DNA from 4 places in the Massilia sp. R2A-15 genome. Region 3 is predicted to be linked to each of the others. Evidence: predicted binding sites of a transcription regulator. Region 3 holds the regulator's gene; each other region holds the start of a gene.
The links. The regulator FNR, encoded in region 3, switches genes on or off when oxygen is low (the NO sensors DNR and NnrR bind a similar motif). The targets are predictions, from matches to a motif close to TTGATNNNNATCAA.
Positions count from the first base shown of each region.

Region 1: the regulator FNR is predicted to act here: its motif matches at 5,829-5,842, upstream of Q4S45_RS13595 (universal stress protein).
Region 2: the regulator FNR is predicted to act here: its motif matches at 5,349-5,362, upstream of Q4S45_RS06240 (MBL fold metallo-hydrolase RNA specificity domain-containing protein).
Region 4: the regulator FNR is predicted to act here: its motif matches at 2,014-2,027, upstream of oxc (oxalyl-CoA decarboxylase).

Region 1 is NZ_CP131935.1:2,936,400-2,943,955, forward strand. It holds gene leuB (3-isopropylmalate dehydrogenase) at 1-308, opposite strand, end outside; gene leuD (3-isopropylmalate dehydratase small subunit) at 331-978, opposite strand; gene Q4S45_RS13575 (entericidin A/B family lipoprotein) at 1,033-1,155, opposite strand; gene leuC (3-isopropylmalate dehydratase large subunit) at 1,187-2,590, opposite strand; gene Q4S45_RS13585 (chemotaxis protein CheA) at 2,846-4,714, opposite strand; gene Q4S45_RS13590 (protein phosphatase CheZ) at 4,714-5,538, opposite strand; gene Q4S45_RS13595 (universal stress protein) at 5,916-6,380, shown strand; gene Q4S45_RS13600 (response regulator transcription factor) at 6,504-7,148, shown strand.
Region 2 is NZ_CP131935.1:1,357,532-1,365,087, reverse strand. It holds gene mgtA (magnesium-translocating P-type ATPase) at 1-1,493, opposite strand, end outside; gene Q4S45_RS06250 (dihydrofolate reductase family protein) at 1,641-2,288, opposite strand; gene Q4S45_RS06245 (thymidine phosphorylase family protein) at 2,398-3,933, opposite strand; gene Q4S45_RS06240 (MBL fold metallo-hydrolase RNA specificity domain-containing protein) at 3,930-5,291, opposite strand; tRNA gene Q4S45_RS06235 (tRNA-Ser) at 5,528-5,620, opposite strand; gene Q4S45_RS06230 (aspartate kinase) at 5,720-6,967, opposite strand; gene tilS (tRNA lysidine(34) synthetase TilS) at 7,088-7,556, opposite strand, start outside.
Region 3 is NZ_CP131935.1:1,550,135-1,557,690, reverse strand. It holds gene Q4S45_RS07065 (collagen binding domain-containing protein) at 1-693, shown strand, start outside; gene Q4S45_RS07060 (hypothetical protein) at 772-906, shown strand; gene Q4S45_RS07055 (DEAD/DEAH box helicase) at 988-2,238, shown strand; gene fnr (fumarate/nitrate reduction transcriptional regulator Fnr) at 2,288-3,055, shown strand; gene Q4S45_RS07045 (hypothetical protein) at 3,187-3,420, opposite strand; gene Q4S45_RS07040 (FixH family protein) at 3,417-3,953, opposite strand; gene ccoG (cytochrome c oxidase accessory protein CcoG) at 3,971-5,353, opposite strand; gene ccoP (cytochrome-c oxidase, cbb3-type subunit III) at 5,350-6,270, opposite strand; gene Q4S45_RS07025 (CcoQ/FixQ family Cbb3-type cytochrome c oxidase assembly chaperone) at 6,263-6,430, opposite strand; gene ccoO (cytochrome-c oxidase, cbb3-type subunit II) at 6,432-7,046, opposite strand; gene ccoN (cytochrome-c oxidase, cbb3-type subunit I) at 7,030-7,556, opposite strand, start outside.
Region 4 is NZ_CP131935.1:2,812,784-2,820,339, forward strand. It holds gene frc (formyl-CoA transferase) at 1-131, opposite strand, end outside; gene oxc (oxalyl-CoA decarboxylase) at 169-1,884, opposite strand; gene Q4S45_RS13015 (Crp/Fnr family transcriptional regulator) at 2,077-2,685, shown strand; gene Q4S45_RS13020 (hypothetical protein) at 2,873-3,037, shown strand; gene Q4S45_RS13025 (hypothetical protein) at 3,254-3,403, shown strand; gene Q4S45_RS13030 (2-dehydropantoate 2-reductase) at 3,507-4,514, opposite strand; gene Q4S45_RS13035 (fumarylacetoacetate hydrolase family protein) at 4,533-5,300, opposite strand; gene oxlT (oxalate/formate MFS antiporter) at 5,378-6,697, opposite strand; gene Q4S45_RS13045 (hypothetical protein) at 6,838-7,068, shown strand; gene Q4S45_RS13050 (hypothetical protein) at 7,094-7,414, opposite strand; gene Q4S45_RS13055 (LysR family transcriptional regulator) at 7,540-7,556, shown strand, end outside.

The DNA.
Region 1 (7,556 bases), 1.4 Mb from region 3:
ATCGCAGGACGCAGGTTGGCGAACAGTCCAAGCTCGCGGCGCAAGCCGAGGATCGCCTGCTCGGGACGCAGCGAGCGCTCGAGCGCATCGTACTTGAAGTCGCCGACGGCGCCGAACAGCACGGCGTCCGCGGACTTGGCCAGCGCCAGCGTGCCCTCCGGCAGTGGATGGCCGTGGGCGGCGTAGCCGGCGCCGCCGACGTCGGCGGTCTCCATCTCGAACTTCTCGCCCAGGACATTGAGCACCTTCACCGCTTGCGCCATGATTTCGGGGCCGATGCCGTCGCCGGGCAGGATTGCGATCTTCATGTTCTTGGTTTCCGGATGATTGTTAGATGACGTTGGCGAGCCACGGCTGGCTGGCCAGGTGGCGCTCTTCGAAGGCGCGGATTTCGTCGGCGTGGCGCAGCGTGAGGCCGATGTCGTCGAGGCCGTTCATCAGGCAGTATTTACGAAACGGATCGATCTCGAACTGGTAGCTGATGCCGCCGTCGGCCGTGGACACGCGCTGCTGCTCGAGGTCCACCACCAGGCGGAATCCCGGGAAGGCCTTGACTTCGTTGAACAGGTGGTCGACCTGCGACTCGGGCAGCACGATCGGCAGCAGGCCGCTCTTGTAGCAGTTGTTGAAGAAGATGTCGGCGAAGCTAGGCGCGATGATGGCGCGGAAGCCGTACTGGTCGAGCGCCCAGGGCGCGTGCTCGCGCGAGGAGCCGCAGCCGAAGTTTTTACGCGCCAGCAGGATGGAGGCGCCGTGGTAGCGCGGCTGGTTCAGCACGAAGTCGGGATTGAGCGGACGGCGGCTGTTGTCCTGGCCCGGCTCGCCGTGATCGAGGTAGCGCCATTCGTCGAACAGGTTGGGGCCGAAGCCGGTGCGGCGGATCGACTTTAAAAACTGCTTCGGGATGATGGCGTCGGTGTCGACGTTGGCTCGGTCCAGGGGAGCCACCAGGCCTTCATATAGCGTGAATTTTTCCATGACAGCTCTAAAAATGGGGTCAGGTCCGCAGGACCAGACCCCTTGACGAAGCGGTTATTTGCGGCCGGCGCCTTCGACGACCTGGCCGACCTTTTGCACATCCTTGCCCATGCCGGCGATGGTGTTGCAGCCGGTGAGGATCAGGGTGATGGCTGCCAGTGCGAATACGTTTTTCATAGTTGTTGGACTCTTTTTTGTAGTTTTGGTTTCAGCGCAGTGCGCGTACATCGACGAAATGGCCGGTGATGCCGGCCGCCGCCGCCATTGCGGGCGACACCAGGTGGGTGCGCCCGCCCTGCCCCTGGCGACCTTCGAAGTTGCGGTTCGAGGTCGAGGCGCAGCGCTCGCCCGGCTCGAGCCGGTCGGCGTTCATTGCAAGGCACATCGAGCAGCCTGGCTCGCGCCATTCGAAGCCGGCGTCCTTGAAGATCTTGTCGAGGCCTTCGCGCTCGGCCTGGTCTTTCACCAGCCCCGAACCCGGCACCACCAGCGCCAGGCGCACGTTCGAGGCGCGCTGCTTGCCGCGCACGACCGCCGCGGCGGCGCGCAAATCCTCGATGCGCGAGTTGGTGCAGGAGCCGATGAAGACCTTGTCGATGCGGATGTCTTCGATCGGTGTGTTGGGCTTGAGGTCCATGTAGACCAGCGCCTTTTCCATCGCATCGCGCTTGACCGCGTCGTGCTCCTTGTCGGGGTCCGGCACGCGGCCGTCGATCGCGGTGACCATCTCGGGCGAGGTGCCCCAGGTGACCTGCGGCTTGATTTCCGCGGCGTCGAGCGTGACGACCATGTCGAACTTCGCGCCGGGGTCGGAGTGCAGGGTGCGCCAGTAGGCGACCGCGCGCTCCCAGTGCGGGCCGGCCGGGGAAAACGGGCGGCCCTTGACGTAGTCGATGGTGGTGTCGTCCACGCCGATCATGCCGGCGCGCGCGCCCGCTTCGATCGCCATGTTACAGACCGTCATGCGGCCCTCCATCGACAGCGAGCGGATCGTCGAGCCGCCGAATTCGATGGCGTAGCCGGTGCCGCCGGCGGTGCCGATCTTGCCGATCACGGCCAGCACGAGATCCTTGGCGGTGACGCCGTGCGGCAGCGCGCCGTCCACCTGCACCAGCATCGATTTCGATTTTTTTGCCAGCAGGGTCTGGGTCGCCAGCACGTGCTCCACTTCGGAGGTGCCGATACCGTGCGCGAGGCAGCCGAAGGCGCCGTGGGTCGAGGTGTGCGAGTCGCCGCAGACGACCGTCATGCCGGGCAAGGTGGCGCCCTGCTCCGGTCCGATCACGTGCACGATGCCCTGGCGCTTGTCGTTCATGTTGAAGTACGTGAGGCCATAGCTCTTCGCGTTGGCGTCGAGCGTTTCGACCTGCAGGCGCGAGGTGGGATCGGCGATGCCGTCGCGGCGGTCGGTGGTGGGCACGTTGTGGTCGGCCACGGCCAGGTTGGCGGAGGTGCGCCACAGCGGGCGGTGCGCCGCGCGCAGCCCGTCGAACGCTTGCGGGCTGGTCACTTCGTGCACCAGGTGGCGGTCGATGTAGAGGACCGTCGTGCCGTCGTCGTCGGCACGCACCACATGCGATTCCCAGAGTTTGTCGTAGAGCGTTCTATTCATGTCTTTAAGGTGAAACCCAAGATGAAACGACTGCGTGGATCAGGTAGCTCAATTGATTATGCCATATTTGTGCACTGCGTCAGTAGCGGTGGTCATTTTGAACATTGTTTGCATGATCTGCAATTTATGCAAATTTTCCGTGCAATGAAAACTTAAATTGCAAATAAAAAATGCCCGCTGGGTGCCAGCGGGCATTTTCGTGTGTTTCGCCGGTGCGCGGATCTTTCGCCCGCGCAGCGGATTTGTGCGTCTAATTTACGCGGCGAGCTTCACCGTCCCCCGGCAGCCGTCCATCAGGAACGACAGGCCCACCACCAGTACCAGTTCGCCTTCGGCCGAACGCGCGGTGCCGGTGATGCCTTCGACCGAAATGGCGGTCATCGGCTTGATCACCAGGTCGGCGGTGCCGTCCACCGCGGCGACCGCGAGGATGTACGGCTGCGGCGCGGCGACGACGATGCCGACCTTCTCCGAGCACGCCTCGTAGCCGAGCGCGCCGGCCAGCGAGCGCACCGGCAGCGGACGGCCCTGGTCCTTCAGCACCGGGGCGCCGCCGACGTTCATGAAGGTGTCGGGCAGTTCGACCACGCGCTGGACCACCGCCATCGGCAGGGCCAGCGCGGCGCCGGAAGTCGACACCAGCATGGTCGGCACGATCGACAGTTCGATCGGCAGGCGGATCGCGAACTTGGTGCCGTGGCCGAGCGAGGATTCGATATGGATCGCACCGCGGTTCTTTTCCACCGCGGTCTTCACCACGTCCATGCCGACGCCGCGGCCCGACACAGAGGTGGCCTGCTCCTTGGTCGAGAAGCCCGGCAGGAACACCAGCTGGTAGGCTTCTTCGTCGCTCGGGGCGCCGTTCTCGTTGATCAGGCCTTTTTCGAAGGCCTTCTTGCGCAGCGCGGCCGGGTCCATGCCCTTGCCGTCGTCCTGCAGCACGATCATGACGCTGTTCGCTTCCTGCCATGCCTTGAGCGAGATGTAGGCCTTGGCCGGCTTGCCGGTGGCGACGCGCTGCTCGGGCGACTCGACGCCGTGATCGAGCGCATTGCGCAGCATGTGCACCAGCGGGTCGTACAGGCTGTCGACGACGACGCGGTCCACTTCGGTCTCGGCGCCTTCGATGGTCAGCTCGACGTCCTTGCCGAGGTCTTTCGCCAGCTCGCGCACCAGGCGCGGGAATTTCTGGAACAGGCGGCCGACCGGCTGCATGCGGGTCGCCAGGGTGGCGCGCTGCAGTTCGGCGGAGTAGCGCGAGGCGCGTTCCAGCGTTTCGGTCAGGGTCGCCATCAGGCTGGCGGCGGGACCGTCGAATTTGAATTGCGACAGGCGCTCGAGCAGCACTGCCGCCTGGTTCGCGGCCTGCACCGATTCGCCGGCCACTTCGAGCAGCGCGTCGAGCTTGACGGCGTCGACGCGAATCGAGTCTTCCTTGGCCGGCGCTGAGGCGGCGCGGAACTCCTGCACTTTTTCTTCGCGGCGCTCGGTGCCGTCCCAGGCCTGCTTGGCCGCGGCGGCGGCGGCCGACAGCGGCGCCGCTTCCACCGCGGCGGCGCGCGCGGCGGCGACCGCCTCATCGCGCTTGCTGACCGCCGGGGTGTAAGTCCCTGCCGGCACCACCGCCATGTACATCGCCTCCCAGTCCAGGCCATCCGGGCCCGGAGCGGTGACGACAGCGGCGGCGACTGGGGCCGGCGCCGCGACTGGCGCAGGCGCAGCCTTGGCCGGCACGTTTTCCTTGCCTTCGATGGCGTCGACCAGGATGCGTTCGAGCGAGTCCGGCATCGACGCCAGCTGCTCGGGCGCGGCGCCGTTATTCAGGTCGGTGAGCTGGTCGGCGACAAAGCCCGACGCCTGCAGCGCGGCCTCGATGGCCAGCGGGGTGACCGGCGCGGCGCCGTTGCGCAGCGCGTCGAACAGGTTTTCGGTGAGGTGGCAGGCGGCCACCATCGCCGTCAGGTTCATGAAGCCGGCGCCGCCTTTGATCGTGTGAAAGGAGCGGAACACCGCGTTGAGCGTTTCCTTGTTGTCGGGATCGCGCTCGAGCCGCAGCAGGTGCTCTTCCACGTTGACCGCCAGATCCATCGCCTCGACGACGAAATCCTTGAGCATATCGTCCATCAGAACCCCAGATCGGCAAGAAGGTCGTCGACATTATCCTGGTCCAGCGCCATCGACGGCACGGACGGGCCGGACATCAGCGCCGGCTTGGCGGCGGCGAGCTTTTCGCGCACCGCCGGCGGCGCGTTGTCGCGCAGCAGCTGGGCGAGGTCGTGCTCGACGGTCTTGGTGATCGCGACCACTTTCTTGATCAGCTGGCCGGTGATGTCCTGGAAGTCCTGGGCCATCATGATGTCGAGCAGGCGGGCCTTTTCGGCGTCGGTCGCGGCGGTCACGGCCTGGGCGAACTGGCGCGAGTCGCCGGCCAGCGCCTTGAACTGGTCGATCGACAGCTTGCCGTCGAACAGCTCGGCCCAGCGCGTTTCCATTTCCTTGGCCTGCTTCGCCAGCACGTCCTGCGCCGGCATGCCGTCGTCGAGGGTGTTGAGCACCTTGTTGGCGGCCTGCTCGGTCAGGGTGGCGACGTATTCCAGGCGGTCCTGGGCGTCGACGATCTGCGACGACGCTTCGGTCAGGGCCTTGTCGTAGCCCAGCTCGCGCAGCGAGTCGTGCAGCAGGCGCACGATGCCGCCGAGGCGCTCGAACATCGGATTGTTGGCGCCGGCGGCGTCGGCCGGCGCGGCATCGGCCTCGCCAGCGACAGGCGCGGCGGCGGCGGGCTCGGGCGGACGCGCGGCGGCGACCTGATCGAACAGTGCCTCCAGGTCGTCTTCCGCGGCCGCTGCCGGGACTGGCGCGGCGGCAGCCGGCGCTACCGGCGCGGCGTCGCGCTGCGCGGACACCTCGTCGAATAGTGCGTCGAAATCATCAGCGGCGTTGGTCATACCTGCTTCTCCATAATTTGCTAATTTGCAATGATCTATTGCGGTGTCGGGGTGGGGCTGTGCGGGGTCCGGGCAAAGCGGAAGCGGAGCTCGATCCGCGTTGCCACGAGTTTAGCAGCGTAGTTGCCGTTGGTAAATCTCCCGGCGCAAGGCTTGATTGATTTCAATGGGGGAACTTATCGCGATGCCAACCAAATCGCGTGATAGCAACACTTTTGAGCGAAGAAGTGTTGTATTTCGTCGCGCCGGCGGTACGCACGGGGCCGGCAGGAAGCGCCGAGAGTTCACTGTTGAGCAAGATCAATCGTGTGCGTTCTTACAATAGGCCAAACCCCAACTACAATACAAAATGACATCTCTTGTCGGAGGAGCACAGCATGTACCGGAAAATTCTGATCACGACTGATGGTTCGGCGGTATCGAAGCACACCGCCTGCGCCGGGGTCAAATTCGCCCAGCAGATGGGCGCCGAGGTGCTGGTGCTGTTCGTGGCGCCCGAGTACCAGTATCCGGTGTACGTGGAAATCATCCCGCCCTCCTACCCGATCGAGGAAGAATACGTCGAGACCATGGAGCGCACCGGCGCCGAGCACACCGCGCCGATCGAGGCCGAAGCGGCCAAGTGCGGCCTGGTGCACAACGCGATGACCGCGTTCGCCGACTCGGCGGCGCTGAAGATCGTCGAGGTGGCCGAGGAACGCGGCTGCGACCTGATCTTCATGGGCTCGCACGGACGCAGCGGCTGGGGTCAACTGTTGCTCGGAAGCGTCACCAACAAGGTGCTGTCGCATACCCAGAAGCCGGTGCTGGTGCACCGTCTTATCAAGGAACCGGGCGCGTAGTGCACGATCGCCGTTTCGTCAACCTATCATTTACGGTATTGCGCCCGGACGCAGGATGGACGTACGCTTGGATGTACGCCAGGCCCGAAGCTGCGGCAACCCTCTTATCTATATGGCGACCTTATGATCCGTATTGTCATTGCTGACGACCACACGATCATGCGCGAAGGACTCAAGCGCATCCTCGACGGCGCCGCCGACATCGATATCGTCGGCGAGGCCATCAATGGTTTCGAAGTGCTCGCGCACGTGCGCCAGGGCGGCTTCGACCTGCTGCTGCTCGACCTGTCGATGCCGGGGCGCAGCGGCGTCGACCTGATCCGCCAGATCAAGAGCGAATCGCCGAAGCTGGCAATGCTGATCCTGACCATGCACGAGGAAGAGCAGTATGCGGTGCGGGCGATCCGCGCCGGCGCCCAGGGCTACCTGACCAAGGAAAGCGCGGGCACCCAGCTGGTCGGCGCGATCCGCAAGGTGGCGTCGGGCCGGCCCTACATCAGCACCGAAGTGGCCGAACAACTGGCGTTGAATATCATGACGCCGAACGAGCAATTGCTGCACAAGCAACTGTCGGACCGGGAATTCGAAGTGTTTTCGCTGCTGGTGGGCGGCAAGTCGATCACCGAAATTGCCAACAGCCTGCACCTGTCGGTGAAAACCGTAAGTACCCACAAGACGCGTATCATGCAGAAGATGGGAATGACGTCGCTGTCCGAAATGGTGCAGTACGCAGTCGCGCACCGCCTCTTGTCGCCTTTCAAAACCTGAAACGGCCAAAAGATTTAGACCATGGCCTGGAGATTTCGTGCCATTCGTGTCGCGTAGTTGGTACCTAGCAGTTTCCTATTACCCCGATTGGCAATTCCGCCCATCCAGCTGTTTTCACTCTGGCGATTCGTTGCCGACGTAAGAGTTCTCCTACACTCTCGCGCCCCTTCCTACCGTCAGATTCAGTGTTCGCTGATATCCATGCCGAACTCGTGTTGGCATACTGAATTCAGCGATCCGACTTGCTCGCGGTAATTTTCATTTACGTGAGTTTGGCCCAGCGCACTGTTCCATCACTGTTGAAGCACCGGTCCCGGCGGTTACTCGATCGATGTTCCCACTTGTGATCGCCTGCAGCCTGAAACTAAAAGTTCCTTCACATGGAGATGAGAATAATGTCCACGCAAA
Region 2 (7,556 bases), 190 kb from region 3:
GCTTTCGGCGGGTCCAGGAAGGCGGCGAAACCGACCAGGACCAGCGCGGCCTCGTCGCTGACCACCGCGTGCGGGTGATCGAGCGGCACCTCGCGCCATGCGATGCCCAGCACCCTCAGCCCCTCGGCCTCCAGCGCGTGGCACTGGTCCAGGATTGCAGCGGAAGCCGGCTGGTCGATCTCCCGCTGCGTAGTGCCGCCTTGCGCCTCGTAGCGGATGCACAGCCCGGCGATTTCCTCGGCCGCCCCTTTGACGACCAGCCATCGCCTGCCCTCGGACTCGATCAGCACAGACACACGGCGCCGCTCGAAGTCGAACGGCACCTCGTCGATCTTGCTCCAGCGGCTGCTGTCGATGTGCCGGTGCTCGAGGATGGCGTCATCGAGCGCGCTCTTGAGGCCGGTTTCAAAAAAACTGTTCAGATAGGCCATCTCCACGACGCGTTCGCTGGAGCGGCCCTCCGCATCGACATGCCGCTCCAGGCAGATCTTCGCTTCGGTCAGGGTGCCGGTCTTGTCGGTGCACAGCAAGTCCATGGACCCGAGGTCCTGGATGGCGGTCATCCTTTTCACGATGAGCTGCTGTTTCGCCATCCGCAGCGCGCCGCGCGCCAGCGTCACCGAGACCACCATCGGCAGCAGCTCCGGCGTGAGACCCACGGCCAGCGCCACGGCGAACAGGAAGGACTCCAGTACTGGCCGGTGAAAATAGGCATTGACGAGCAGGACGAACATGACCATGAGGACGGTCAGCCGCAGAATCAGCATGCCAAATCGGCGCGTACCGAGCTCGAACGACGTGCGGGGCGGCGCGCGGGTCAGGGTATCGGCGATCTTGCCGACCTCGGTCGCGGCTCCCGTGTTGACGACGAGGATGCGGGCGCTGCCGCTGACAACCGAGGTGCCCATGAAGACGGCGTTGGTCGCCTCCTGCAGGTCCAGCGCGGTGCCGGGCAGCATTCCCGGGGATTTCTCGACCGGGTAGGACTCGCCTGTCAACAGCGCCTGCTGCACGAAAAAGTCGTTCGACTCCAGCACGCGGCAGTCGGCCGGAATCAGGTCGCCCGCCGAGACCAGCGCGATGTCGCCGGGGACGACCTGGCGCACCGGGATCTGCGTCTTTTCGCCGTCGCGCACGACGATGGCGCGGACCGAAACGGATTGCGACAAGGCCTGCGCCGCGGTGTTTGCGCGGTGTTCCTGCACAAAGTCCAGGGTCACGCTGAACAGGACGATGGCGGCGACGATCAGGGAATTGGCGATTTCGCCCGAAAACGCCGAGGCGACGCTGGCGCCGAGCAGGATCAGCACCAGCGGATTCTTGAAGCGGGTCAGGTAGCGCCAGAGCAGCGATCTTGATGGCTGGTCGCGAAACTGATTGGCGCCATAGCGGGCGAGCCGCAGCGCCGCCTCGGCCTGCGACAAGCCGGCCGCTTGCTCAGCCGTTGGTTGCGGCTGCGGCGCCAGCCACCATGGATCGTGTGTGGGTTCCATCCGCGTTGTCGGAGGCGCCAGGCCTGTGCTGCGGCAGGCCCGGCTTGCTAGCTGTCATCGGCGCGAGGCGCCCGGCTGATTCCATCTCAGCATACTCCAGCAAGCGGATTCGAGCGAGCGCACGGTTGCGCTAGCCCGCTGGACGGCTTACTTCTTCCGCAGCACGACGTGCGTTGCCAATTGGGTCGGCACGTGTTCGACGCAGCGGAATCCCATGGTGTGCAGATCCAGTCCTGCGAACAATGATTCACCGGATCCCAGCAACACCGGGGAGATTGCCAGATGCATCTCGTCGACCAGGCCGGCCTGCAGAAACTCGCGGACGGTCGCCACGCCACCGCCCAGACGCACGTCCTTGCCGTTTGCGGCGCGAATGGCTTGCGCGTAGGCGGACTCGATGCCGTCGGTGACAAAGTAGAAGGTCGTGCCACCCTTCATCTCCAGCGGAGCGCGGGGATAGTGGGTCAGCACGAACACGGGGACGTGGTACGGCGGCTCATCTCCCCACCAGCCCTTCCATTCGTCGTCCGGCCATGGTCCGCGCACCGGGCCGAACATGTTGCGGCCCAGGATCCAGGCGCCGACGTTCTCGAAACCACGGGCGGCAAAGTCCTCGTCCGGACCGTCCGTTCCTTTGGATTCGTCGCCCATCATGCGCTGGAATGTGCGGGTGCCGCGGAACCACTGATGCAGCCCGCCGCCCCCCTCTCCCATTGGATTTTGCAGGCTCTGATTCGGGCCCGCGCCGAAGCCATCGAGCGACACGGCGAAGCAATTCACTTTGAGTTCGGACATCAATTCTCCTTCACACCGGGAATGAAAATAAAAGCAAAACAAGAGGGTCATCCATTCGCCAGCCGGTGTCAATGAGAAATTAATCCTGGCGGCGTGTTGCCCAGCCAGATCACATTTCCTGTATTGACACCAGGTTGTCCTGGGCGCGCGCGTAGGCCAGCGCGTAGGCGAGTTCGCCAGACGACTCGGCATGCAGCGTGAACAATGCCTGCCCGGCGCCAACCACGCTGCCGAGCGGCGCGTGAAAGGCGATGCCGGCCGCTGCCGCTTTCGGCGCGCCGGCCAGCTTGGCCGCCAGCGCCAGTCTGCGGTTGTCGATGGCCACCACGGTACCGCTGTGCAGCGCCTCGACGACATGCGTGAAGCGCGCACGCGGCGGCGTCCGCATTCCGCCCTGGGCATCGCAGATGCCTTGGAATTTCGTCCACGCCGCCCCGTTCTCGAGCACTTCCCGCGCCATCGCCATCCCCTCGCCCGCCGGCGCAGCCCCGCCCATTTCCAGCACCCCGGCGGCCAGCGTCAATGCGCGCTGGCGCAGGTCATCAGGGGCGCCGGCTTCGTTCTTCAAAATCCGCAGCACGTCCCAGGCCTCGAGTGCGGGACCAATGCCGCAGCCAACCGGTTGCGAGCCGTCGGTCAGCACGACCTGCACCGCAATGCCGAGCGCGTCGCCGACCAGCCGCATGCGCTCCCCGATCGCGCGCGCCGCCTCCGCCGAACGCACCTTCGCGCTTCGGCCAAACGGAATATCGATCAGGACATGGGTCGATCCGGCCGCAATTTTCTTCGACAGGACCGACGCGACCAGCAAGCCATCGCTGTCGAGGCTGAGCGGGCGCTCGACGCGGATCAGAAGGTCGTCGGCCGGGCTGAGCGAAATGGCCCCTCCCCACGCGATGCAGCCGCCCTCGCGCCCGACCACGCGCCGCATGGTGGCCAGGTCCAGATTGACGGGGGCCAGCGTTTCCATGGTGTCCGCGGTGCCGGCCGGCGACGTGATGGCGCGCGAGGACGTCTTCGGAATCGTCAATCCGCACGCGGCCGCGATGGGCACGACCAGCAAGGTGGTCCGGTTTCCCGGCAAGCCGCCGACACAGTGCTTGTCGACGACCACGCGCGAATCCCAGCGCAGGTGGGCGCCGCTCTGCACCATCGCGCTGGTCATGGCGATGGTTTCGGCCGGGTCCATGCGGTTGCCCGAGCAGGCCGTGATCAGCGCCGCCAGTTCGATGTCGGCATAGCGGCCGGCCACGATGTCATGCACGATCGCGCCGGCCGCATCGGTGCCTAGCGGGCGGCCGTAGATTTTTGCGCGCACCGCGGAAAACGATTTCAATGGTTCGGGATGGGCCAGCTGCACAAGTTCGCCGTCGATGCCGCCGAGGGCCCGCCAGGCGGCCTCCGACAGGCCGATTTCGTCATCGGCGAGCAGCGAAAAATGCACCACGTTGACGGTGGCGACGATATGGGTCGCGCCGCGCCTGACCTCGACACGCGACTTCGCCTCGAAGCCCTCGGACTTGATGATCTGGCAGTTGCTCCGCAAGTACACCACCAGCTCCTGGTAAGTATCGATGCCCAGGCGGCGCAGGCGCAGGCTGTCGGCGGCGACGGCGCGCGACGCCCCGGCGTCTCCGGTGCTCATGGCAGTTCGACCTGTTCCAGGTACTCGGGAACCTCGCAATTCCAGTGCAGCTCTTCCTCGATGCGCTTGCGCAGGGCGTCCGCCGCCGCCGGCTCGCCGTGCACGATGAAGGTGCGCTTGGGCGGAGCTTCGGCATGTCCGAGCCAGGTGAGGATTTCGTCGGCGTCGGCATGCGCCGAGAGATTGTCGATTTGCGCCACCTGCGCGCGCACGGGCACGTAGGCGCCGTGGATCTTGATCGCGTCCACGCCGGCGACCATGGCCGCGCCGCGCGTGCCGCCCGCCTGGAATCCCGCGAACAGGATGGTGTTGCGCGGATCCGATGCGAATGCCTTCAGATGGTGCAGCACCCGCCCGCCGGTGGCCATGCCGCTGGCGGAAATGATCACCATCGGCCCGCGCCGCTCGTTCAGCGCAATCGATTCTTCGACGCTGTTGACGATCGTTGCAGCGTGGTGCATCTGCTCGCACTGGGCGCGCGACAGCCGGTGCTCCTTCAAGTGCCGCTCGTAGAGTGCGGTCGCATCGACCGCCATCGGGCTGTTCAGGTAGACCGGCAGCACGGCCGGGATCTCGCCCTTGCGTTTGAGCTCGGCGATGTAGTGCAGCAATGACTGCGCGCGGCCCACGGCGAAGGACGGAATGATGGTCACCCCGGCCCGCCTGGCGGTTTCGCGAATTACCTTTGCGAGCAGGATGGCCGGATCGGTCGGATCGTGGTGTTTGTCGCCGTAGGTGGACTCGACCACCAGGTAGTCTGACGGCGCCATCGGTGCGGGGGCGACCATGATCGGATCGTGCAGCCGCCCAAGGTCGCCGGAAAATGTGATGGTGCGGGGGCCGTCGCCGATCGTCACGATGGCCGCGCCCAGGATGTGGCCGGCGAGTGCCATCGTTCCGCTCAGATCGCCGGCAATCTTGAAGCGCTTGCCAAACTCGACTGGCGCGAACAGCTTCAGCGCGCGCAGAGCGTCGGCTTCGGAGTAGAGCGGCAAGGCCGGGGCATGCTTCGAGAAGCCGTGTCGGTTAGCGTAGTTGGCCTCCTCTTCGAGCAGGTGGCCGCTGTCCGGCAGCAGGATCTTGCATAGGTCGAAGGTCGCCACGCTGCTGAGGATCTTGCCGCGGAAGCCGTTTTTCACCAACAGAGGCAAGTAGCCGCTGTGATCCAGATGGGCATGGGTGAGCACCACCGCATCGATCTCGGACGGCGCGATGGGCAGGGGCGCCCAGTTGCGCAGGCGCAGCTGTTTATAGCCTTGGAACAAGCCGCAATCGATGAGAATCCGCGCCTTCCCTGAAGTGAGCAGGTATTTCGACCCGGTCACCGTGCCGGTCGCGCCGAGGAATTGGAGTTGCATGGATTTCCCCTTGGGCCATGGTTTCACTCACTATGCTGTGATAGCGCAAAAAAACCTTTGCTGCATATCAAATGCGAGCGGCTTGGCGCCATGGCTGTTGGGCAGACGGCGGCGGTGTTGTGCTAATACATTGGGATGTCGTCAGCGCCTGAGCGTGAGGGTCGGTTACGCAGCGCCGAATGACGCGAATAAAAGGCGAAAAAAAAGCTCCCAGGAGGGAGCTTTTTTCTTGAATCTGGCGGAGACGGTGGGATTCGAACCCACGATACAGGTATAAGCCGTATGCATCCTTAGCAGGGATGTGCCTTCGGCCACTCGGCCACGTCTCCTTTCCCATCCAGCAAAACCTTCGCTAGATCAGAAGTCCGCAATGGTACCGGTTGAGAGCGGGTTTGGTCAATGGAACCCGCCCATTTTTTTCGAAAAAGTTACTCTTTTTCCAGATCGAAGGCCTTGTGCAGCGCGCGCACCGCCAACTCCATGTATTTTTCGTCGATCAGCACCGAAATTTTGATCTCGGAGGTCGAGATCATCAGGATGTTGATGCCCTCTTCCGACAGCGTGCGGAACATCTGCGAGGCCACGCCCACGTGGCTGCGCATCCCCACGCCCACCACCGATACTTTCGACACCTTTGCGTCGCCCGTGACGCTGGCCGCGCCGATGTCGGTCTTGACGCCTTCCAGCACGCCCATCGCCCGCTGATAGTCGCCGCGCGAGACGGTGAAGGTGAAGTCGGTCTTGCCGTCCACCGACTGGTTCTGGATGATCATGTCGACTTCGATGTTGGCATCGGCGACCGGCCCCAGGATGTGGTACGCCACGCCCGGCTTGTCGGACACGCCCAGGATCGTGATCTTGGCTTCATCGCGGTTGAAGGCGATGCCGGAAATGACGGCTTGTTCCATATTTGTATCTTCCTCAAACGAAATCAGGGTGCCCGAATTGGCTTCTTCTTCGAGCGGCATCAGGGGATCGGTCAGCGACGACAGCACGCGCGTCGGCACGCGGTAATTGCCCGCGAACTCGACCGAGCGGCTTTGCAGCACTTTCGATCCCAGCGAGGCCATTTCCAGCATCTCTTCGAACGTCACCGTCTTGAGCCTGCGCGCCTCCGACACCACACGCGGATCGGTCGTGTACACGCCGTCAACGTCGGTGTAAATGAGGCATTCGTCGGCCTTCATCGCGGCGGCGATCGCCACCGCCGAAGTGTCCGAACCGCCGCGGCCCAGGGTCGAGATATTGCCTTCTTCGTCCACGCCCTGGAAGCCGGTGATGATGACGATCTTGCCGGAGTCGAGGTCGGCACGCACCTTGGCGTCGTCGATCGACTGGATGCGCGCCTTGGTGAACGAGGAGTCGGTCTTGATCGCGACCTGCCAGCCGGCGTAGGAAACGGCGTCCTTGCCGATCGCCAGCAGCGCCATCGCCAGCAGGCCCACCGACACTTGTTCGCCGGTCGAGCAGATCATGTCCAGCTCGCGGGGATCCGGCTGCCCCATGATTTCCCTGGCCAGCCCGATCAGGCGATTGGTCTCGCCGGACATCGCCGACGGCACCACGACAATCTTGTGGCCGGCATCGTGCCACTTGGCGACCCGCGCGGCGACGTTCTTGATGCGTTCCGTCGATCCCATCGACGTACCGCCGTATTTGTGGACAATTAAAGCCATTTGGGTGCTGTTTCCGCTCTAGGATGAATAAAAAAGAGGGCTTTACTCTACATGCTGCTATGCAAAAGAACAAGCCAAAACCTATACCTTATGGGTATATGGTAATGCGCTTTTCGAATGTTAGCTGGAGAGGTCGCTTTTCCAGCGCAAAGCGATGCCGGGACCGCTCCCGAGATGGTGGCAATCCATGCCGATGCCGGCGGCGAACAGCAGGTCCTTGCCGGCGCTGACGATCGGCAGGCGCGTGCGCTCCCACGCAGGGACGTCGCAGGCCTGGTAGTGATACTTCAGGCTGCGCGTGGGACGGTTGGCGGCCAGCTTGAGCTTTTCGCCGCCCTTGCGGAAGTCGATCTGCAGCGCTTGCGCGCGCAGCCAGGCGGAGTCGATGCCCTGCTCCGCCGCGTCGAAATACAGCGTGCCGCCGTAATCTGGAAACGCGATTTCGCTTTCACCTTGCCATTTGAACGCCTGGGCATGGCGGACGATGACGCCTTCGTCGTCCGGGTCGCGCATGCCGGCCAAGTCTTCGAGCTTTGGGGTGATGTGCAGGCGGTCACGATGGCGGCGGATGTGGCAGTCGGGGTGCGTG
Region 3 (7,556 bases):
TATTCGAGCCGCGGCGAGTACGGCGTGGGCGTCCAGCTGTTCGTCGCGATGGGCCTCGATCCGCGCCGCGGGCGCTGGATCACCGAGGCCCAGCCGATGGCGCCGACCGGCGCCGCCTCGGTGCGCGTGTTCCTCGACAAGAACCAGAACGGCGTGATGGATCCGGGCGAGCAGCCGCTCGAGGGCGCCGGCTTCACCGTCAACGGCGGCGGCACCCTGGCGCGCACGGGCCCCGACGGCATCGCCTACCTGAACCGCCTGCCGGTCAAGCAAAACGTCGACATCGGCTTCGACGTGACGACGCTGGAAGACCCGCAGCTTGCCGCGCAGCAGAAGGGTTTTCGCGTCGTGCCGCGGCCGGGCAAGGTCAGCCAGCTCGACTTCGCCGTCAGCGTCACCGGCGAGATCGACGGCACCACCTATATGCTGGTGGGTGGCGAACGGCGCGCCGTCGGCTCCCTCGAGCTCGAATTGGTCGACGCCAGTCACAAGGTCGTCGGCACCGCCAGGAGCGCCTCGGACGGCTACTTCGTCATGTCCAGCGTGTTGCCGGGCAATTACATCCTGCGCCTGTCGAAAGAGCAGCTCAAGCGGCTCGACCTGAGCGACATGGGCATGCACCTGATCACCATTTCCCCGGACGGAAACTTCGTCAACGGCCGCGAACTGTACGTCGAGGCCAACCCGAAGTAAGGCGCGCCGCCGGCCGCCCGGCGCGGGTATGATCGAGTCAGCACGAAGGCCTTGACATCAACCCGGAGGAACCCGCCCATGGATCGCCGCCCCGCACGCTGGACCGCGCTCGCCCTCGCCTGCCTGCTGCTGGCGGCCTGCAAGGACAAGCACGATCCGCTCAAGCCGACTGTCGCGCAGCCGGCCGTCGCCGCGTCCGCCGCGTCCGCGTAGGCGCGGATTGCCGCTTCCCGCACTTGTCGGTGCGCGACAGGGTAAACTGTTGCCGTTTTCGTCCATTACCAGGTGCTACCCATGTCGTTTGTCTCCCTCGGCCTGATCGACCCGCTCGTCCGTACCCTCGCCGAACTCGGCTACGAAACGCCGACGCCGGTGCAGGCGCAGGCCGTTCCGGCCGTGCTGGCCGGCCGCGACGTCATGGCCGCCGCCCAGACCGGCACCGGCAAGACCGCCGCCTTCGCGCTGCCGATCCTGCAGAAGCTGACAATGGAAGGCACGAAAGTCGCGTCCAACTCGGTGCGCGCGCTGGTGCTGGTGCCGACCCGCGAACTGGCCGAACAGGTCCATCAGAGCTTCCTTGCGTACGGCGCCAGCCTGCCGCTGCGCACCCACGTCGCATACGGCGGCGTGAGCATCAACCCGCAGATGATGAAGCTGCGCAAAGGACTCGACCTGCTGGTCGCCACGCCCGGGCGCCTGCTCGACCTGCACCGCCAGAACGCGGTGAAATTCGACCAGGTGCGGACGCTGGTGCTCGACGAAGCGGACCGCATGCTCGACCTGGGTTTTGCGCGCGAACTCGATGCCGTGTTCGCCGCCCTGCCCGCGCGCCGCCAGACCCTGCTCTTTTCCGCCACCTTCTCCGACGAGATCCGCGCGATGGCCGGCAAGCTGCTGCGCGACCCGCTCAGTATCGAAGTCAGCCCGCGCAACACGACCGTGAAAGCGATCGCCCAGTGGATCGTCCCGGTGGACAAGAAGCGCAAGCCCGAGCTGTTCATGCACCTGCTGAAGAAGAAGCGCTGGGGCCAGGTGCTGGTGTTCGTCAAGACCCGCAAGGGCGTGGACCAGCTGGTCGACACCCTGCAGGCGCACGGCGTGGCGGCCGACTCGATCCACGGCGACAAGCCGCAGCCGGCGCGCCTGCGCGCGCTCGAGCGCTTCAAGGCCGGCGAAGCGCGCATCCTGGTCGCCACCGACGTCGCCGCCCGCGGGCTGGACATCGACGACCTGCCGCTGGTGGTCAACTTCGACCTGCCGATCGTCGCCGAGGACTACGTGCACCGCACCGGCCGCACCGGGCGCGCCGGCGCCTCGGGCGAAGCGGTGTCGCTGGTGTGCGCCGACGAAGTGGTGCAGCTGGCCGCCATCGAGGTACTGACCAAGCAAACCTTGCAGCGCGTCGACGAGCCGGGATTCGAACCGGACCACCGGGTGCCCGTCACCAATACCCGCGGAGAAGTGGTGAAAAAGCCGAAAAAGCCGAAGAAGCCCAAGGGCGACGCCAGGGTCACCGAAATCGACGTGCGCTTCGCCCGCCGTTGATTGCTCAACAATTTGGCAGGGCCCCGCCCCGGGGCTTATAATGGGGATTATGGAACACCCTCTCCCCCACCTCGCCCCCGTGCACTTCAACATGCACGCGCTCAAGGCCAGCTGCTCGGCGTGCAGCATGCATCAGCTTTGCCTGCCGATGGGCCTGGACGCGGTGGACATCACGCGCCTCGACGACGTGATCGGCAAGCGCCGCAGGGTCGCGCGCGACGAGCGCCTGTACCAGATGGGCCAGCCGTTTCGCAACCTGTACGCGATCCGCTTCGGCCATTTCAAGACCTACCAGATCAACGCGGCCGGCGAGCAGCAGATCACCGGCTTCCAGATGGCCGGCGAGTTGCTGGGCATGGACGCCATCAGCGGCGACCGCCACCACTGCGACGCGGTGGCGCTGGAAGACAGCGAGGTGTGCGAGATTCCGTTTGCCGACCTGGAAGACCTGTTCGCCCATGTGCCGACGCTGCTACGCCACTTCCACCGCATCATGAGCCAGGAAATCACCCGCGAGCAGAACGTCATGCTCCTGCTTGGCAATATGCGCGCCGAACAGCGCTTCGCGGTATTCCTGATCAATCTGTCGGCGCGCTACGCCGCGCGCGGCTACTCGGCCACCAGCTTCCAGCTGCGCATGTCGCGCGAGGACATCGGCAACTACCTCGGCCTGACCATCGAAAGCATCAGCCGCCTGCTGTCGCGCTTCAAGAAGCAGGGCCTGGTCCGGGTCGACAAGCGCGAAGTCACCCTGCTCGAACCGGCGCTGCTCAAGGCAATGGCCGCCGGCACCGAGCAGTGCCACCCCATGTCGTAAGCCGGGGTCTGGTCCCGCGGACCTGACCCCAAGTTGAGAATCTCGACGACAGCGCGATTGCACCGGTATTTTCGATAATCTGTGGCGAAATCAAAATGGGGTCAGGTCCGCAGGACCTGACCCGCCATGGGTTAAAACGGCGGATCGCCTTCGGGCGTAAAGGCCAGGTAGCACGTCAGCATGCTCGCCAGCGCGCACAGGGTCCAGAACAGGAAAAAGCCGATGCCGTAGATCGCCATCGGCGCCAGTCCCGTCTCCTCCAGGCGAACCAGTTCGGCTGGATCGAACAGCGCAAAGAAGCAGCCCTCGGCCAGCGCCGCCGCCAGGAACGACGGCCACAGCACGATCATCGCGACCCGCTTCATCGGGCCTCCGGCGCGTCGGCCAGGATCTCCACGCCCTGCCGGCGCGGCCAGCTCCAGCTGCGCGCCAGCCGCCACTCCCGCCGCGAACCCTCCACCACCACCTGCCAGTGCGCCCGCTCGAGCATCGGCAGGGCCAGCGAAAAATGCCCTGCGGCGTCGGGCGTCGCCAGCAGCCGCAGGTCCTTGGCCGGCTGGGTCGGATGCGCCAAATAGATGTAGATCGGCGCCGCCAGCGGCGCGCCGGCGCTGCGGATGCTGCCCGACAGCGTCGCGCTGGCCGGATCGTAGCGCGCCTCGAACGCAAGCTGCAGCGCGGTCGCCGCGCGGTCGCGCCGCAGGTCCTGGTTGATCGCCTTGCCCTGCTTGTAGTAGTCGTCGACCACCATCGCGTCGGGCCGGGTGGTCGCCAGGTAGCCGGCGAAGGCGCCGCCCACCAGCACGAAGGCGGGGCCGAACATCAGCAGCCACGGCCAGCGGTGGGTGTACCAGGGCGCCGCGCCGGCGCCGGCGAGCGGAAGTGAAGCGCTGTGCATGGGTGTCTCCTTCTTCTTCATTGTTTGGGCACGATGAAAACGGCCTTCTCCGTCACTGCCAGGCCCGGATCGTCCACGGCCGTCAGGCCGAATTCTATCCGGTTCGATCCTGTTTTGGCGCCTTCTCGCGGCGCCTGCACGCGCACCGCGACGGCGCGCGCGCTGGCGCCGTCGAGCTTCGTCATGTCGGTGGTGGCAAGCCGGATCGACGGCAGGCCGGACACCGAGATGCGGAAGGTGTGGGCCGTCTCCGCGGTGTTCATCACCTGCAGCCGGTAGACGTTTTCGATCACCCCGTCCTCGACTTCGCGGCCCATCGCGCCGCGGTCGCGCATCACGTCGAGCTTGAGCGGCGTACGCAACGCCAGCGCGGCGCCGAGCGCGCCGCCGATCAGCGCCAGCAGCGTGGTGTAAATCAGCACGCGTGGACGCAGCAACCGGGCCCGCACCTGGGCCGAAGACCAGCCCCTGGCCAGCGCCTGCTCGGTCGAATACCGGATCAGCCCGCGCGGGCGCTCGACCTTGTCCATCACCGAATTGCAGGCGTCCACGCAGGCGGCGCAGCTGATGCATTCATACTGCAAGCCCTTGCGGATGTCGATGCCCGTCGGGCAAACCTGCACGCACATGCCGCAGTCGATGCAGTCGCCTTGCGCCTTGCCCAACGCGCCGCGCGGTTCGCCGCGCTTGGCGTCGTAGGTGACGATCAGCGTGTCCTTGTCGAACATCGAACTCTGGAAGCGCGCGTAGGGGCACATGTACTTGCAGACCTGTTCGCGCAGCCAGCCGGCGTTGCCGTAGGTGGCCAGCGCGTAGAACAGGATCCAGAACGTCTCCCACGGACCGAGGCGCAGCGCCGATACTTCGGACATCAGGGTCGACATCGGCGTGAAGTAGCCGGCGAAGCTGAACCCGGTCCACAGCGCCACCGCGAACCATGCGGCGTGCTTGGTGCCCTTGCGCGCGATTTTGTCGGCATTCCATGGCTGGCGGTCGAGCCGGATGCGCGCGCTGCGGGCGCCCTCGATGCGGCGCTCGATCCACATGAAGATTTCGGTGTACACGGTCTGCGGGCAGGCGAAGCCGCACCAGACGCGCCCCGCCACTGCGGTGACCAGGAACAGCGCGAACGCGCACACGATCAGCAGCGCGGCCAGGTAGATGAAGTCCTGCGGCCACAGCACCACCCCGAAGATGTAGAACTTGCGCGCGCCCAGGTCGAACAGGATCGCCTGGCGGTCGTTCCAGCGCAGCCAGGGCAAGCCGTAGAACACGATCTGGGTCAGCCAGACGCAAGCCCAGCGCAGCGAGGCGTAGCGTCCCTTCGTCTCGCGCGGATAGATTTCCTCGCGCGCGGCGTACATCTTGATGACGGTCTCGCGGGGTGCTGCATCACTCATTTTGCCGCTTCCCCGCCGTTCTCGTTCGACAGGCTCCAGACGTAGGCGGCCAGCACATGCACCTTCGGCTCGCCCAGGAACGCCTCGAACGCCGGCATGGTGTTGGTGCGGCCCTTGCGGATGGTCTCCATGATGGTGTCGGCGCTGCCGCCGTACAGCCAGACCTTGTCGGTGAGGTTGGGCGCGCCCAGCGCCTGGTTGCCGTGCCCGTCGGCGCCGTGGCAGGCGGCGCAGGCGGCGAACTTCGTCTTGCCGAAGGCGACCTTGATCGGGTCGGTGGTCAGGTCCGACAGGCTGCGCACGTAATGCGCGACGTTCTCGATATCCTTGTCCGAACCCAGCGCCGCGCCCATCGGCGGCATCTGCCCGGTACGGCCGTGCATGATGGTGGCCTTGATGGTGGCCGGCTCGCCGCCATGCAGCCAGTCGCTGTCGGTCAGGTTCGGGAAGCCCTTGCCGCCGCGCGCGTCGGAGCCGTGGCACTGCGCGCAGTAGGTCAGGAACAGCCGTTCGCCGATCTGGCGCGCCTGCGGATCGGCCGCCACCGTCTTCAGGTCCTGTTTCGCATACTTGTCGAACAGCGGGCCGTATTCCGCCTCCGCCTGTTTGAGTTCGGACTGGTAGGCGCCGGCCGATTTCCAGCCAAGCCTGCCGGCGTAGCTGCCCAGGCCGGGGTACAGCACCAGGTAGCACAGCGCGAACACGATGGTCATGTAGAATAGCCACATCCACCAGCGCGGCATCGGCGTATTGAGCTCGGTCAGGTCCTCGTCCCACACGTGCCCGGTGGTGGCGCCGGCGCCGGCCTTGACCCGGTGCTTCGACTGCGACCACAGCAGGATCCCGCAGCCGAAGATCGACAGCAGCGTGATGATGCTGATGTAGTAGTCCCAGAAGCCGTTGACGAAATCAGCCATGCTCGTACTCCTCCTCGTCGGCGAACGGCAGCGCCGCGGCCTTGTCGAAGTCGGCGCCGCGGCGGGCCGCGAAGGTCCACAGCAGGATTCCCACGAAGGTCGCGAAGCTGACGACGGTCATCACGCTGCTCGCGCTGTCAAAAATACGTTCGATTGCCATGCTAGTTCCTTGTCTTGATCAAGGTGCCCAGTCCCTGCAGGTAGGCGATCAGCGCATCCTGCTCGGTCTTGTCCGCCAGCTGCGCCGGCGCCTCCTTGATTTCCTGCTCCGAATACGGTACCGACAGGCGCTGGAGCGCGCGCATCTTCGGCACGACGTCTTCCGGCACCAGCTTGGTGCGCGCCAGCCACGGGTAGTTCGGCATGTTCGACTCCGGCACCACGTCGCGCGGATTGTCCAGGTGGGTGCGGTGCCACTCGTCGCTGTAACGACCGCCCACGCGCGCCAGGTCGGGGCCGGTGCGCTTCGAGCCCCACTGGAACGGCCGGTCGTAGACGTACTCGCCGGCGACCGAATAGTGGCCGTAGCGCTCGGTCTCGGCGCGGAACGGACGGATCATCTGCGAATGGCAGTTGTAGCAGCCTTCACGCACGTAGATGTCGCGCCCCACCAGGCGCAGCGGCGTGTACGGCTTGAGGCCGGCGATCGGCTCGGTGGTCGACTTCTGGAAGAACAGCGGCACGATCTCGACCAGGCCGCCGAACGACACCACGATGAGGACGAGTCCGATCAGCAGCCAGGGATTCTTCTCGATCCATTCATGCGAAAACTTCATTTGCTTCTCCAGTGTGTGCGGGTACAAGGGCGGGAATGCGCGGGTCGACCGAGACGGTCTCGCGCATCGTCATGAAGGCGTTCCAGGCCATCATCGCCATCCCGGACAAGTACAGCAGGCCGCCGGTAAAGCGCACCACGTAGTACGGGAAGGTCGCCTTGACGCCTTCGACGAAGGTATAGGTCAGCGTGCCGTCAGGATTGACCGCGCGCCACATCAGGCCCTGCATCACGCCGGCGATCCACATCGACGCGATGTACAGCACGATGCCGATGGTGGCGACCCAGAAGTGCATGTCCACCAGGCTGGTGCTCCACATCGCCTTCTTGCCGGACATGCGCGGAATCAGGTAGTAGATCGAGCCCATGGTGATGAATCCGACCCAGCCGAGCGCACCGGCGTGGACGTGGGCGATGCCCCAGTCGGTGTAGTGCGACAGCGAGTTGATGGTCTTGATCGACATCATCGGGCCCTCGAAGGTGGCCATGCCGTAGAACGACAGCGAGACGA
Region 4 (7,556 bases), 1.3 Mb from region 3:
TCGCCCGCGCCTGGGCGCTCGACCTTGACCACGTCGGCGCCGAACCATGCCAGCATCTGGGTGCAAGCCGGTCCTGCCTGGACGTGGGTGAAGTCGATGATCTTGATGCCTTCCAACGGTTTGTTGCTCATGCTGTTCTCCTTAAGTATTCGTGGGTGCCGCTTTTAATTATTTCTTGCCGCTTTGCGGATTCAGGTTGGTCAGGCGGCCCGACTCGGTGCCTGCGTTCGGGTCGATCACCGCGTTGATCAGGGTCGGCTTGCCCGAAGCGAGCGCTTCCTTCAGCGCCTTGTCCAGCTCTTCCGGGGTCTCGACGTTGTAGCCGATGCCGCCGAACGCTTCGATCATCTTGTCGTAACGCGCGCCCTTGACGAAGGAAGTGACCGGCACGTCTTTCGGGTCGTTCGGGTTCAGGTTAGGATCGGTGCCCTTGTACACGCCGTTGTTGTTGAACACGACCGTGATGACCGGCAGGTCGTAGCGGCAGATGGTTTCCAGTTCCATGCCCGAGAAGCCGAATGCGCTGTCGCCTTCGATCGCGATCACCGGCTTCTTGGAGATGACGGCCGCGCCAATCGCAAAGCCCATGCCGATGCCCATGATGCCCCAGGTGCCCGAGTCGAAACGCTTGCGTGGCTGGTACATGTCGACGATCGAACGTGCGTAGTCCAGCGTGTTGGCGCCTTCGTTGACGATGTTGATCTCCGGATTGGCCTTGACGACGTCGCGGATCACGCGCAGCGCGCTGTGGAAGTTCATCGGCGATGGATTCTGCTCCAGCGTCGCGGCCATCTTGGTCAGGTTCTTGTCCTTGCGCTCGGCGATCGCGCCGGTCCACTCGGCCGACGGCTTCTGGTAGCCGCCGGCGTCGATGCCCTTGACCAGTGCCTGCACGCAGGAGCCGATGTCGCCGATCAGCGGTGCGGCGATCGCCACGTTGCTGTCGATCTCGGTCGGCGAGATGTCGATCTGGATGAATTTCTTCGGAATCGCGCCCCAGGTCTTGCCCTTGCCGTGCGACAGCAGCCAGTTCAGGCGCGCGCCGATCAGCAGGACCACGTCGGCTTCGGCCAGCACGAACGAGCGGGCCGCCGATGCGGACTGCGCGTGGGTGTCAGGCAGCAGGCCCTTGGCCATCGACATCGGCAGGTAAGGAATGCCCGATTTCTCGACCAGCGCGCGGATGTCGGCGTCGGCCTGAGCGTAGGCTGCGCCCTTGCCCAGCAGGATCAGCGGCTTCTTGGCGCCTTTCAGCACGTCCAGTGCGCGCTGGACCGAGTCGGGCGCAGGCAGCTGGGCAGGAGCGGCATCGACCACCTTGACCAGCGAACGCTTGCCGTGGGCGGCGTCGAGGGTCTGGGCCAGCAGCTGGGCCGGCAGGTCGAGGTAGACGCCACCTGGACGGCCCGAGACGGCCGAGCGGATGGCGCGGGCGATGCCGATGCCGATGTCTTCGGCCTTGTTGATGCGGTAGGCGGCCTTGCAGTATGGCTTGGCGGCGTTCAGCTGGTCCATCTCTTCGTAGTCGCCCTGCTGCAGGTCGACGATTTCACGCTCGGACGAGCCCGAGATCAAAATCATCGGGAAGCAGTTAGTGGTAGCATTGGCAAGTGCGGTCAGGCCGTTCAGGAAGCCTGGAGCCGACACGGTCATGCAGATGCCTGGTTTCTTGGTCATGTAGCCGGCAATCGCGGCAGCGTTGCCTGCGTGTTGCTCGTGGCGGAAACCGATGAATTTCATGCCCTGGGCTTGGGCCAGGCGGCACAGGTCGGTGATCGGAATGCCGACCAGGCCGAAGATCGTGTCGATGTCGTTGTGCTTGAGGGCATCGATGACCAGATGGAAACCGTCGGTCATTTCTTGTGCTTGCGTGGTGTCTGTCATGATGAGATGTCTCCTCCAGTAATTCGATAAGGTGCTGCGGTTTGACTGTCAGTACAAGCTTCGATCTGAGTCGATGTGCAGCCCGTCTTTTAGTGCGCCCACTATAGCGAGTCGCTCTGATATCTCTCATTGACCGAGGTCAATTTTCGCCGCATGATGTCGGCTCTTGTGAAATTAGGTAGTGAATCTCTCATGACGTTAGTCGCAAACCATCCCGAGCGAAACATTATTCGCGTCCAGCTGAAGCAGAATGTCGTGCTGAAAGAATTGCGCGACAGCGAGATGGAGGCGCTCGAGCCTTACCTGACGGTGGAGAACCACCAGAAAGGCGACCTGCTGCTCAACCAGGGCGTGCATGACATGGAGCAGTATTTCGTGCTCGACGGCATTCTCAAGCGCGTAGTGACCAACCAGGAAGCGAAGGAGATGATCCTGCGCTTTCCTGCCGAACGCGACATCGAAACCAGTTATGCGGCGTGGCGCCTGCACACGCCGACGCCGTACAGCATCGTCTGCGTGACCAAGGCGCGCGTGGCGCGCATGCCGCTGCAGCAGTGGGTCAACTTCCTCGAGAGCCACAGCACGGTCAAGGCCGCGTTTGAATACGAGGTGATGAACCTGATGAGCTCGATCATGGCGCACACCATCACGCTGCACCTGCTCGACGCGCCTGGCCGCGTGCACCGCTTCATGCGCAAGTATCCGGAACTGTTCGAGCGGCTGCCGAAGAAGGAACTGGCGTCCTACCTGAACCTGTCGCCGGAAACGCTGTCGCGCCTGAAGAATCAAGGAAAAATCTGAGAATGGCGGGGACTGGTGCTGAAAAAGTGCCCCCCAAACAAAAAAAAGAGAACGCGCGAAAAGCCCGGTTTGTCATAGGCAATATTCGCAACGCGTATACCTCATATCAGAACTTGAAATTGGATTGCTTCGAAGGTCTTCCGTAGAATTTCACCTATCGAATTCCACCAACTTTCAGGAGATGCACATGTCCACCATCACCACCACCGCACCAGCCGGCTCGACCTACCCAGCACCGACCTTCTCGTTCGCTTCGCTGATCGGCGCCCTGTTCATGGTCAACCTGCGTGAAGAACTCGACGCCGAAACCGGCGGCGACAAGTCGGACGCAGCTTACGCCTACGGCCTGTAATTCCCGCTGAAACAGCGATGCCGCGGAATCAGCGCGGCGCAATGAAAAACCCACCGCATGCGGTGGGTTTTGTTTTTTGCAGCGACCGAAAACGCATTCCGGTCTTGCTGGCATCTCGTCGAGTGATATCCCATATCAGAACTCGAAATTGGATCGATTCGACAGTCTTCCGTAGACTCATCTCTATCGAATTCAACAAACCTTCAGGAGCTTGACATGACGACCATCACCGCTACCGCACCTACCGGCTCGACCTTCTCGTTCGCTGCGCTGATTGGCGCCTTCTTCATGCTCAACCTGCGCGAACAGCTCGACGCCGAAACCGGCGGCGACAAGTCGGACGCAGCTTACGCTTACGGCCTGTAACTCTCGCCGGCAGCAAATGAAAAACCCACCGCATGCGGTGGGTTTTGTTTTTCCCGATTGCTGAAGATGGGGTCAGGTCCGCAGGACCAGACCCCGACAGTACTTACGCCGGCACGAGCTTCACGCCGCCGTGCTCCTCGCTCATGGTGCGCTCGAGCAGCTTGACCAGCGCGTAGGCCGAGTCGATGTGCGGCGTCGGCGTGCCGGTCAGCTTGCCCAGCTCCACCACCGACCCCACCAGCGCGTCGATCTCCGGCCCGCGCCCCGCCTCCACATCCTGCAGCATCGACGTCTTGTGCTTGCCGACCTTCTCGGCGCCTTCGATGCGGCGGTCCAGCGTGACGCGGAACGATATTCCCAGCTTGGCGGCAACCGCCTGCGCTTCGAGCATCATTTCCGCGGCCAGCTCCCGCGCCAGCGGATACTGGCAGATATCGACCAGCGTCGAATGCGACAGCGCGCTGATCGGATTGAAGCAGACGTTGCCCCACAGCTTGAGCCAGATTTCGGCCCGGATGTTGTCCAGGACCGGCGCCTTCAGGCCGGCATGCTGGAACACTTCGGAAATCGCCTGCGCCCTCGGGCTGATCGACCCGTCCAGCTCGCCCAGCGGGAAGCGCTCCCCCTCGACATGCTGGATCACGCCCGGCGCAATCAGTTCCGCCGCCGGATACACCACGCAGCCGAGAATGCGCGCTGGCGCGATCTTGCTCGCCAGGTTGCCGCTCGCGTCCACGCTGTGCACCGTATGTCCTTCGAACGGCCCGCCGTGGCGGTGGAAATACCAGAACGGGATGCCGTTCTGCATGGTCACCACCACCGTGTCCGGGCCCATCAGTTTCGACACCTCGTCGGCGACGGCGTCGACCTGGTGTGCTTTCAGCGCCAGGATCACCAGCTCTTGCACACCCGCCTGCGCGTAGTTGTCGGTGGCCTTGACGTGTGGCGCCACCTTTTCCGTTCCGTCGTTCTCGATCAGCTTGATTCCCCTGGCGCGAATTGCCTCCAGGTTGGCGCCCCTGACGATGAACGTCACATCCTCGCCGGCCAGTGCCAGCTTAGCGCCGACATAACCACCGATTGCCCCAGCTCCGATCACTGCTATCTTCATGACGTGCTCCCACCTAGTTTACTCGAACCGGTTTTTGAGCTTGCCTATGCCATCGATCTCGACTTCGATCGTACTTCCTGGTCGCATGGAGCCCACGCCGACCGACGTCCCGCACAACAGGACGTCGCCCGGATTTAAAGTCATGTCTTTCGAAATCTTGCTCACCAGCTGGGCCACGGAGAACACCATGTCATTCACCGGGTAGTCCTGCCGCACTTCGTTGTTGTGGATGGTGCGCACCACCAGCATCGCCGGGTCAAGTCCCGTCGCGATCACCGGCCCGAGCGGGCAGAAGGTGTCGAAGCCCTTGGCCCGGCACCACTGCGCGAACGTCGGATCGCGGTTGATGATGTCGGCCACCGTCACGTCGTTCGCGCAGGTGAAGCCGAACACGTACTGCGGCGCTTCTTCCTCGCTGACGTCGAAACAGGTCTTGCCGATCACGATCGCCAGCTCGCCTTCGAACACCACCTTGCCGTCGCACAGCGGCTTGCGGATCGTGCCGCCTGGCGCGAGCAATGAGTTCGGGGTCTTGATCAGGTAGAGCGGCTCGGGAGGAGGCTCCAGTCCCAGCTTCTTGCCCAGCGCATGGAAGTTGTTCCACATCGCCAGGATCTTGCCCGGCACCACAGGCGCGAGCATCTGTACTTCGTTGACGTGCATCGATTTGCCGGTCGGCTCGGGAGCGTTGAACATGTCGCCCTCGTACACCCGGATCTTCTCGCCTTCGAGCGTGCCGAAGCACACCGCGTCCATGTGATGGAAGCGAATCCAGCGTTTGATCATCATTTTGCTTACCTCGTAATGCGCCGGATTGGTCGTCGGGAGGGCGCCGGCCGGGGATGGCCGGCGCCTCGTCTTGCTTAGTTGGCCATGCGTGCTGCGGTAGCGATTTCAACGGCGCCCTGCTCGGCAGGGGTAACCGCCTCTGCCATGAACTTGGCGCGCATCGGCTTCAGGACGAACCAGGCCAGGATCGCGGCCAGGGCGTTCATGCCGCAACCGATGAAGAACACCGATTCCCAGCTGCCAGTGGCGGCCATGATGACCGACGAGATCGGCACGAAGATCGATGCGGTGCCTTTCGCGGTGTAGAGCAGGCCAGCGTTGCCGGCGGCGTACTTGGTGCCGAAGGTGTCGGCCGACGTCGCAGGGAACAGCGAGTAGATCTCACCCCAGGCGAAGAACACGATGCCGGTCAGGATCACGAACATGATCGGGTCACGGCCGTAGTAGTACAGGGCCAGGATGCCGACCGCTTCCAGCGCGAAAGCGATGAACATGGTCTTTTCGCGGCCGATCTGGTCCGACACCCAGCCGAAGAATGGACGGGTCAGGCCGTTGAGCACACGGTCGATCGCCAGGGCGAAGGTCAGTGCCGGCAGGACCATGCCCATGACGTTGAACTTGACGCCGTCGATCGCGAAGTCCTTGGCGATCGGACCCATTTGCGCGGTAGCCATCAGGCCGCCGGCGGCAACCAGCACGAAGATCAGGTACATGACCCAGAACACCGGCTTGCGGATCAGCTGGGTTGGGCTGAATTCAGCCTTGCCCTGCTGGACCTTGGCCTTGCTGGTCGCGGTGGAGTGTGCCGGAGGACGAACCATCATCAGCGCCAGCAGAATGACGATGATGCCCTGGCCGAGGCCGAAATACAGGAAGGTCGCTTCGTAGCCCGAGCTTTCGATCATCTTCGAAATCGGGATGATGGTGGCGGCGGAGCCGGCGCCGAAACCGGCCGCCGTCAGGCCTGCGGCCAGGCCGCGGCGATCCGGGAACCATTTCAGTGCCGAACCGACGCAGGTGCCGTAGACGGCACCGGCGCCGATACCGCTGATCGCGGCGGCAATGTACAGCATCATCAGCGAGTCGGCGAACGAGTTCATCACCCAGCCCAGGGCGCACAGCAAGCCGCCGAACAGGACCACGGGGCGCGGACCGAATTTATCGACCGCCCAGCCTTCGATCGGCACCAGCCAGGTTTCGGTCAGCACGAAAATCGTGAATGCCACCTGGATCGCCGCTTTCGACCAGTGGTACTTGTCGGCGATCGGGTTGACGAAGAGGGTCCAGCCATATTGCAGGTTGGCGATCATCGCCATGCAGACGATGCCCATTAACAGCTGAAGCCAGCGGTTTGCTCCCGGCGCGGCCGGGGTTTTCATTGTTGCGTTTGTCATTTCCATGTCTCCGTGATGGTGTGAATGTAGCGTCTTAGTGCGCCAGGGTGGTAGTGGGTCAGGCCCGTGCTACCCCCGCCATTGCTGTGGAAAATGCCTGGACTTCGGTGGTCCCGTTGCCGTGGGTCGAAAGGGTGTTCATGAAGCTGTCTCCTGATGTTGTTTTGCTTGCCATGGACTCTTCTGCCCTGCTGTCCTCGCCGTTGGAGGGCGGGGACAGCGCAAACTCCAGTGATCGCCAGGAAAATTACCGCTTTTTACCTGACCGGCGCCCCGATTTTTACCGGGGTCGTCATTACACGGAAGTTCGAACAGATGCCCGATTGTGGGAGAAGCGTTTTTTGATATCCTTGACCTCGGTTAAGTTTTGACATCTAGACCATTGATTTTTTTTGCTCAAACCCCAGCGTGGTGCTGCTGGATTTCTGCCCAATTGATGAAGGCGCCGGGGTGGCCGCCGGCGGCCGACATCACGCCGAGGCAGCGCTCCTTGGCCGTCTGGATCGCATCGACCAGGAAGCTGGCGTCGTAGGCCTTGAGCAGGTGCGGCTGGTGCTGCTCGAGGTAGCGGCGCAGGCATTCGCGCTCGCCGTCCGGGCACAACACGCTCTCGTAGGTCTCGCTGTCCCAGTGAAAGCGCAGTCCCAGCTCGTGGAATGCGGCGTTGTAGGCGTTGCGGTGTGCATCGGCTTGATTGCTGCTGTGAGTGTTGGACATGGCATTCTCCGGGAAGGTGCGGTTGGAAATCAGTGAGTTCAATGTAACCCGCACAAATGATTAGTAATAGTTAAAGTTATTAAGCATAATGATTCATGATCCTGAATACATCGGAATGAGTCCCCATGAAGAACGCCACCTT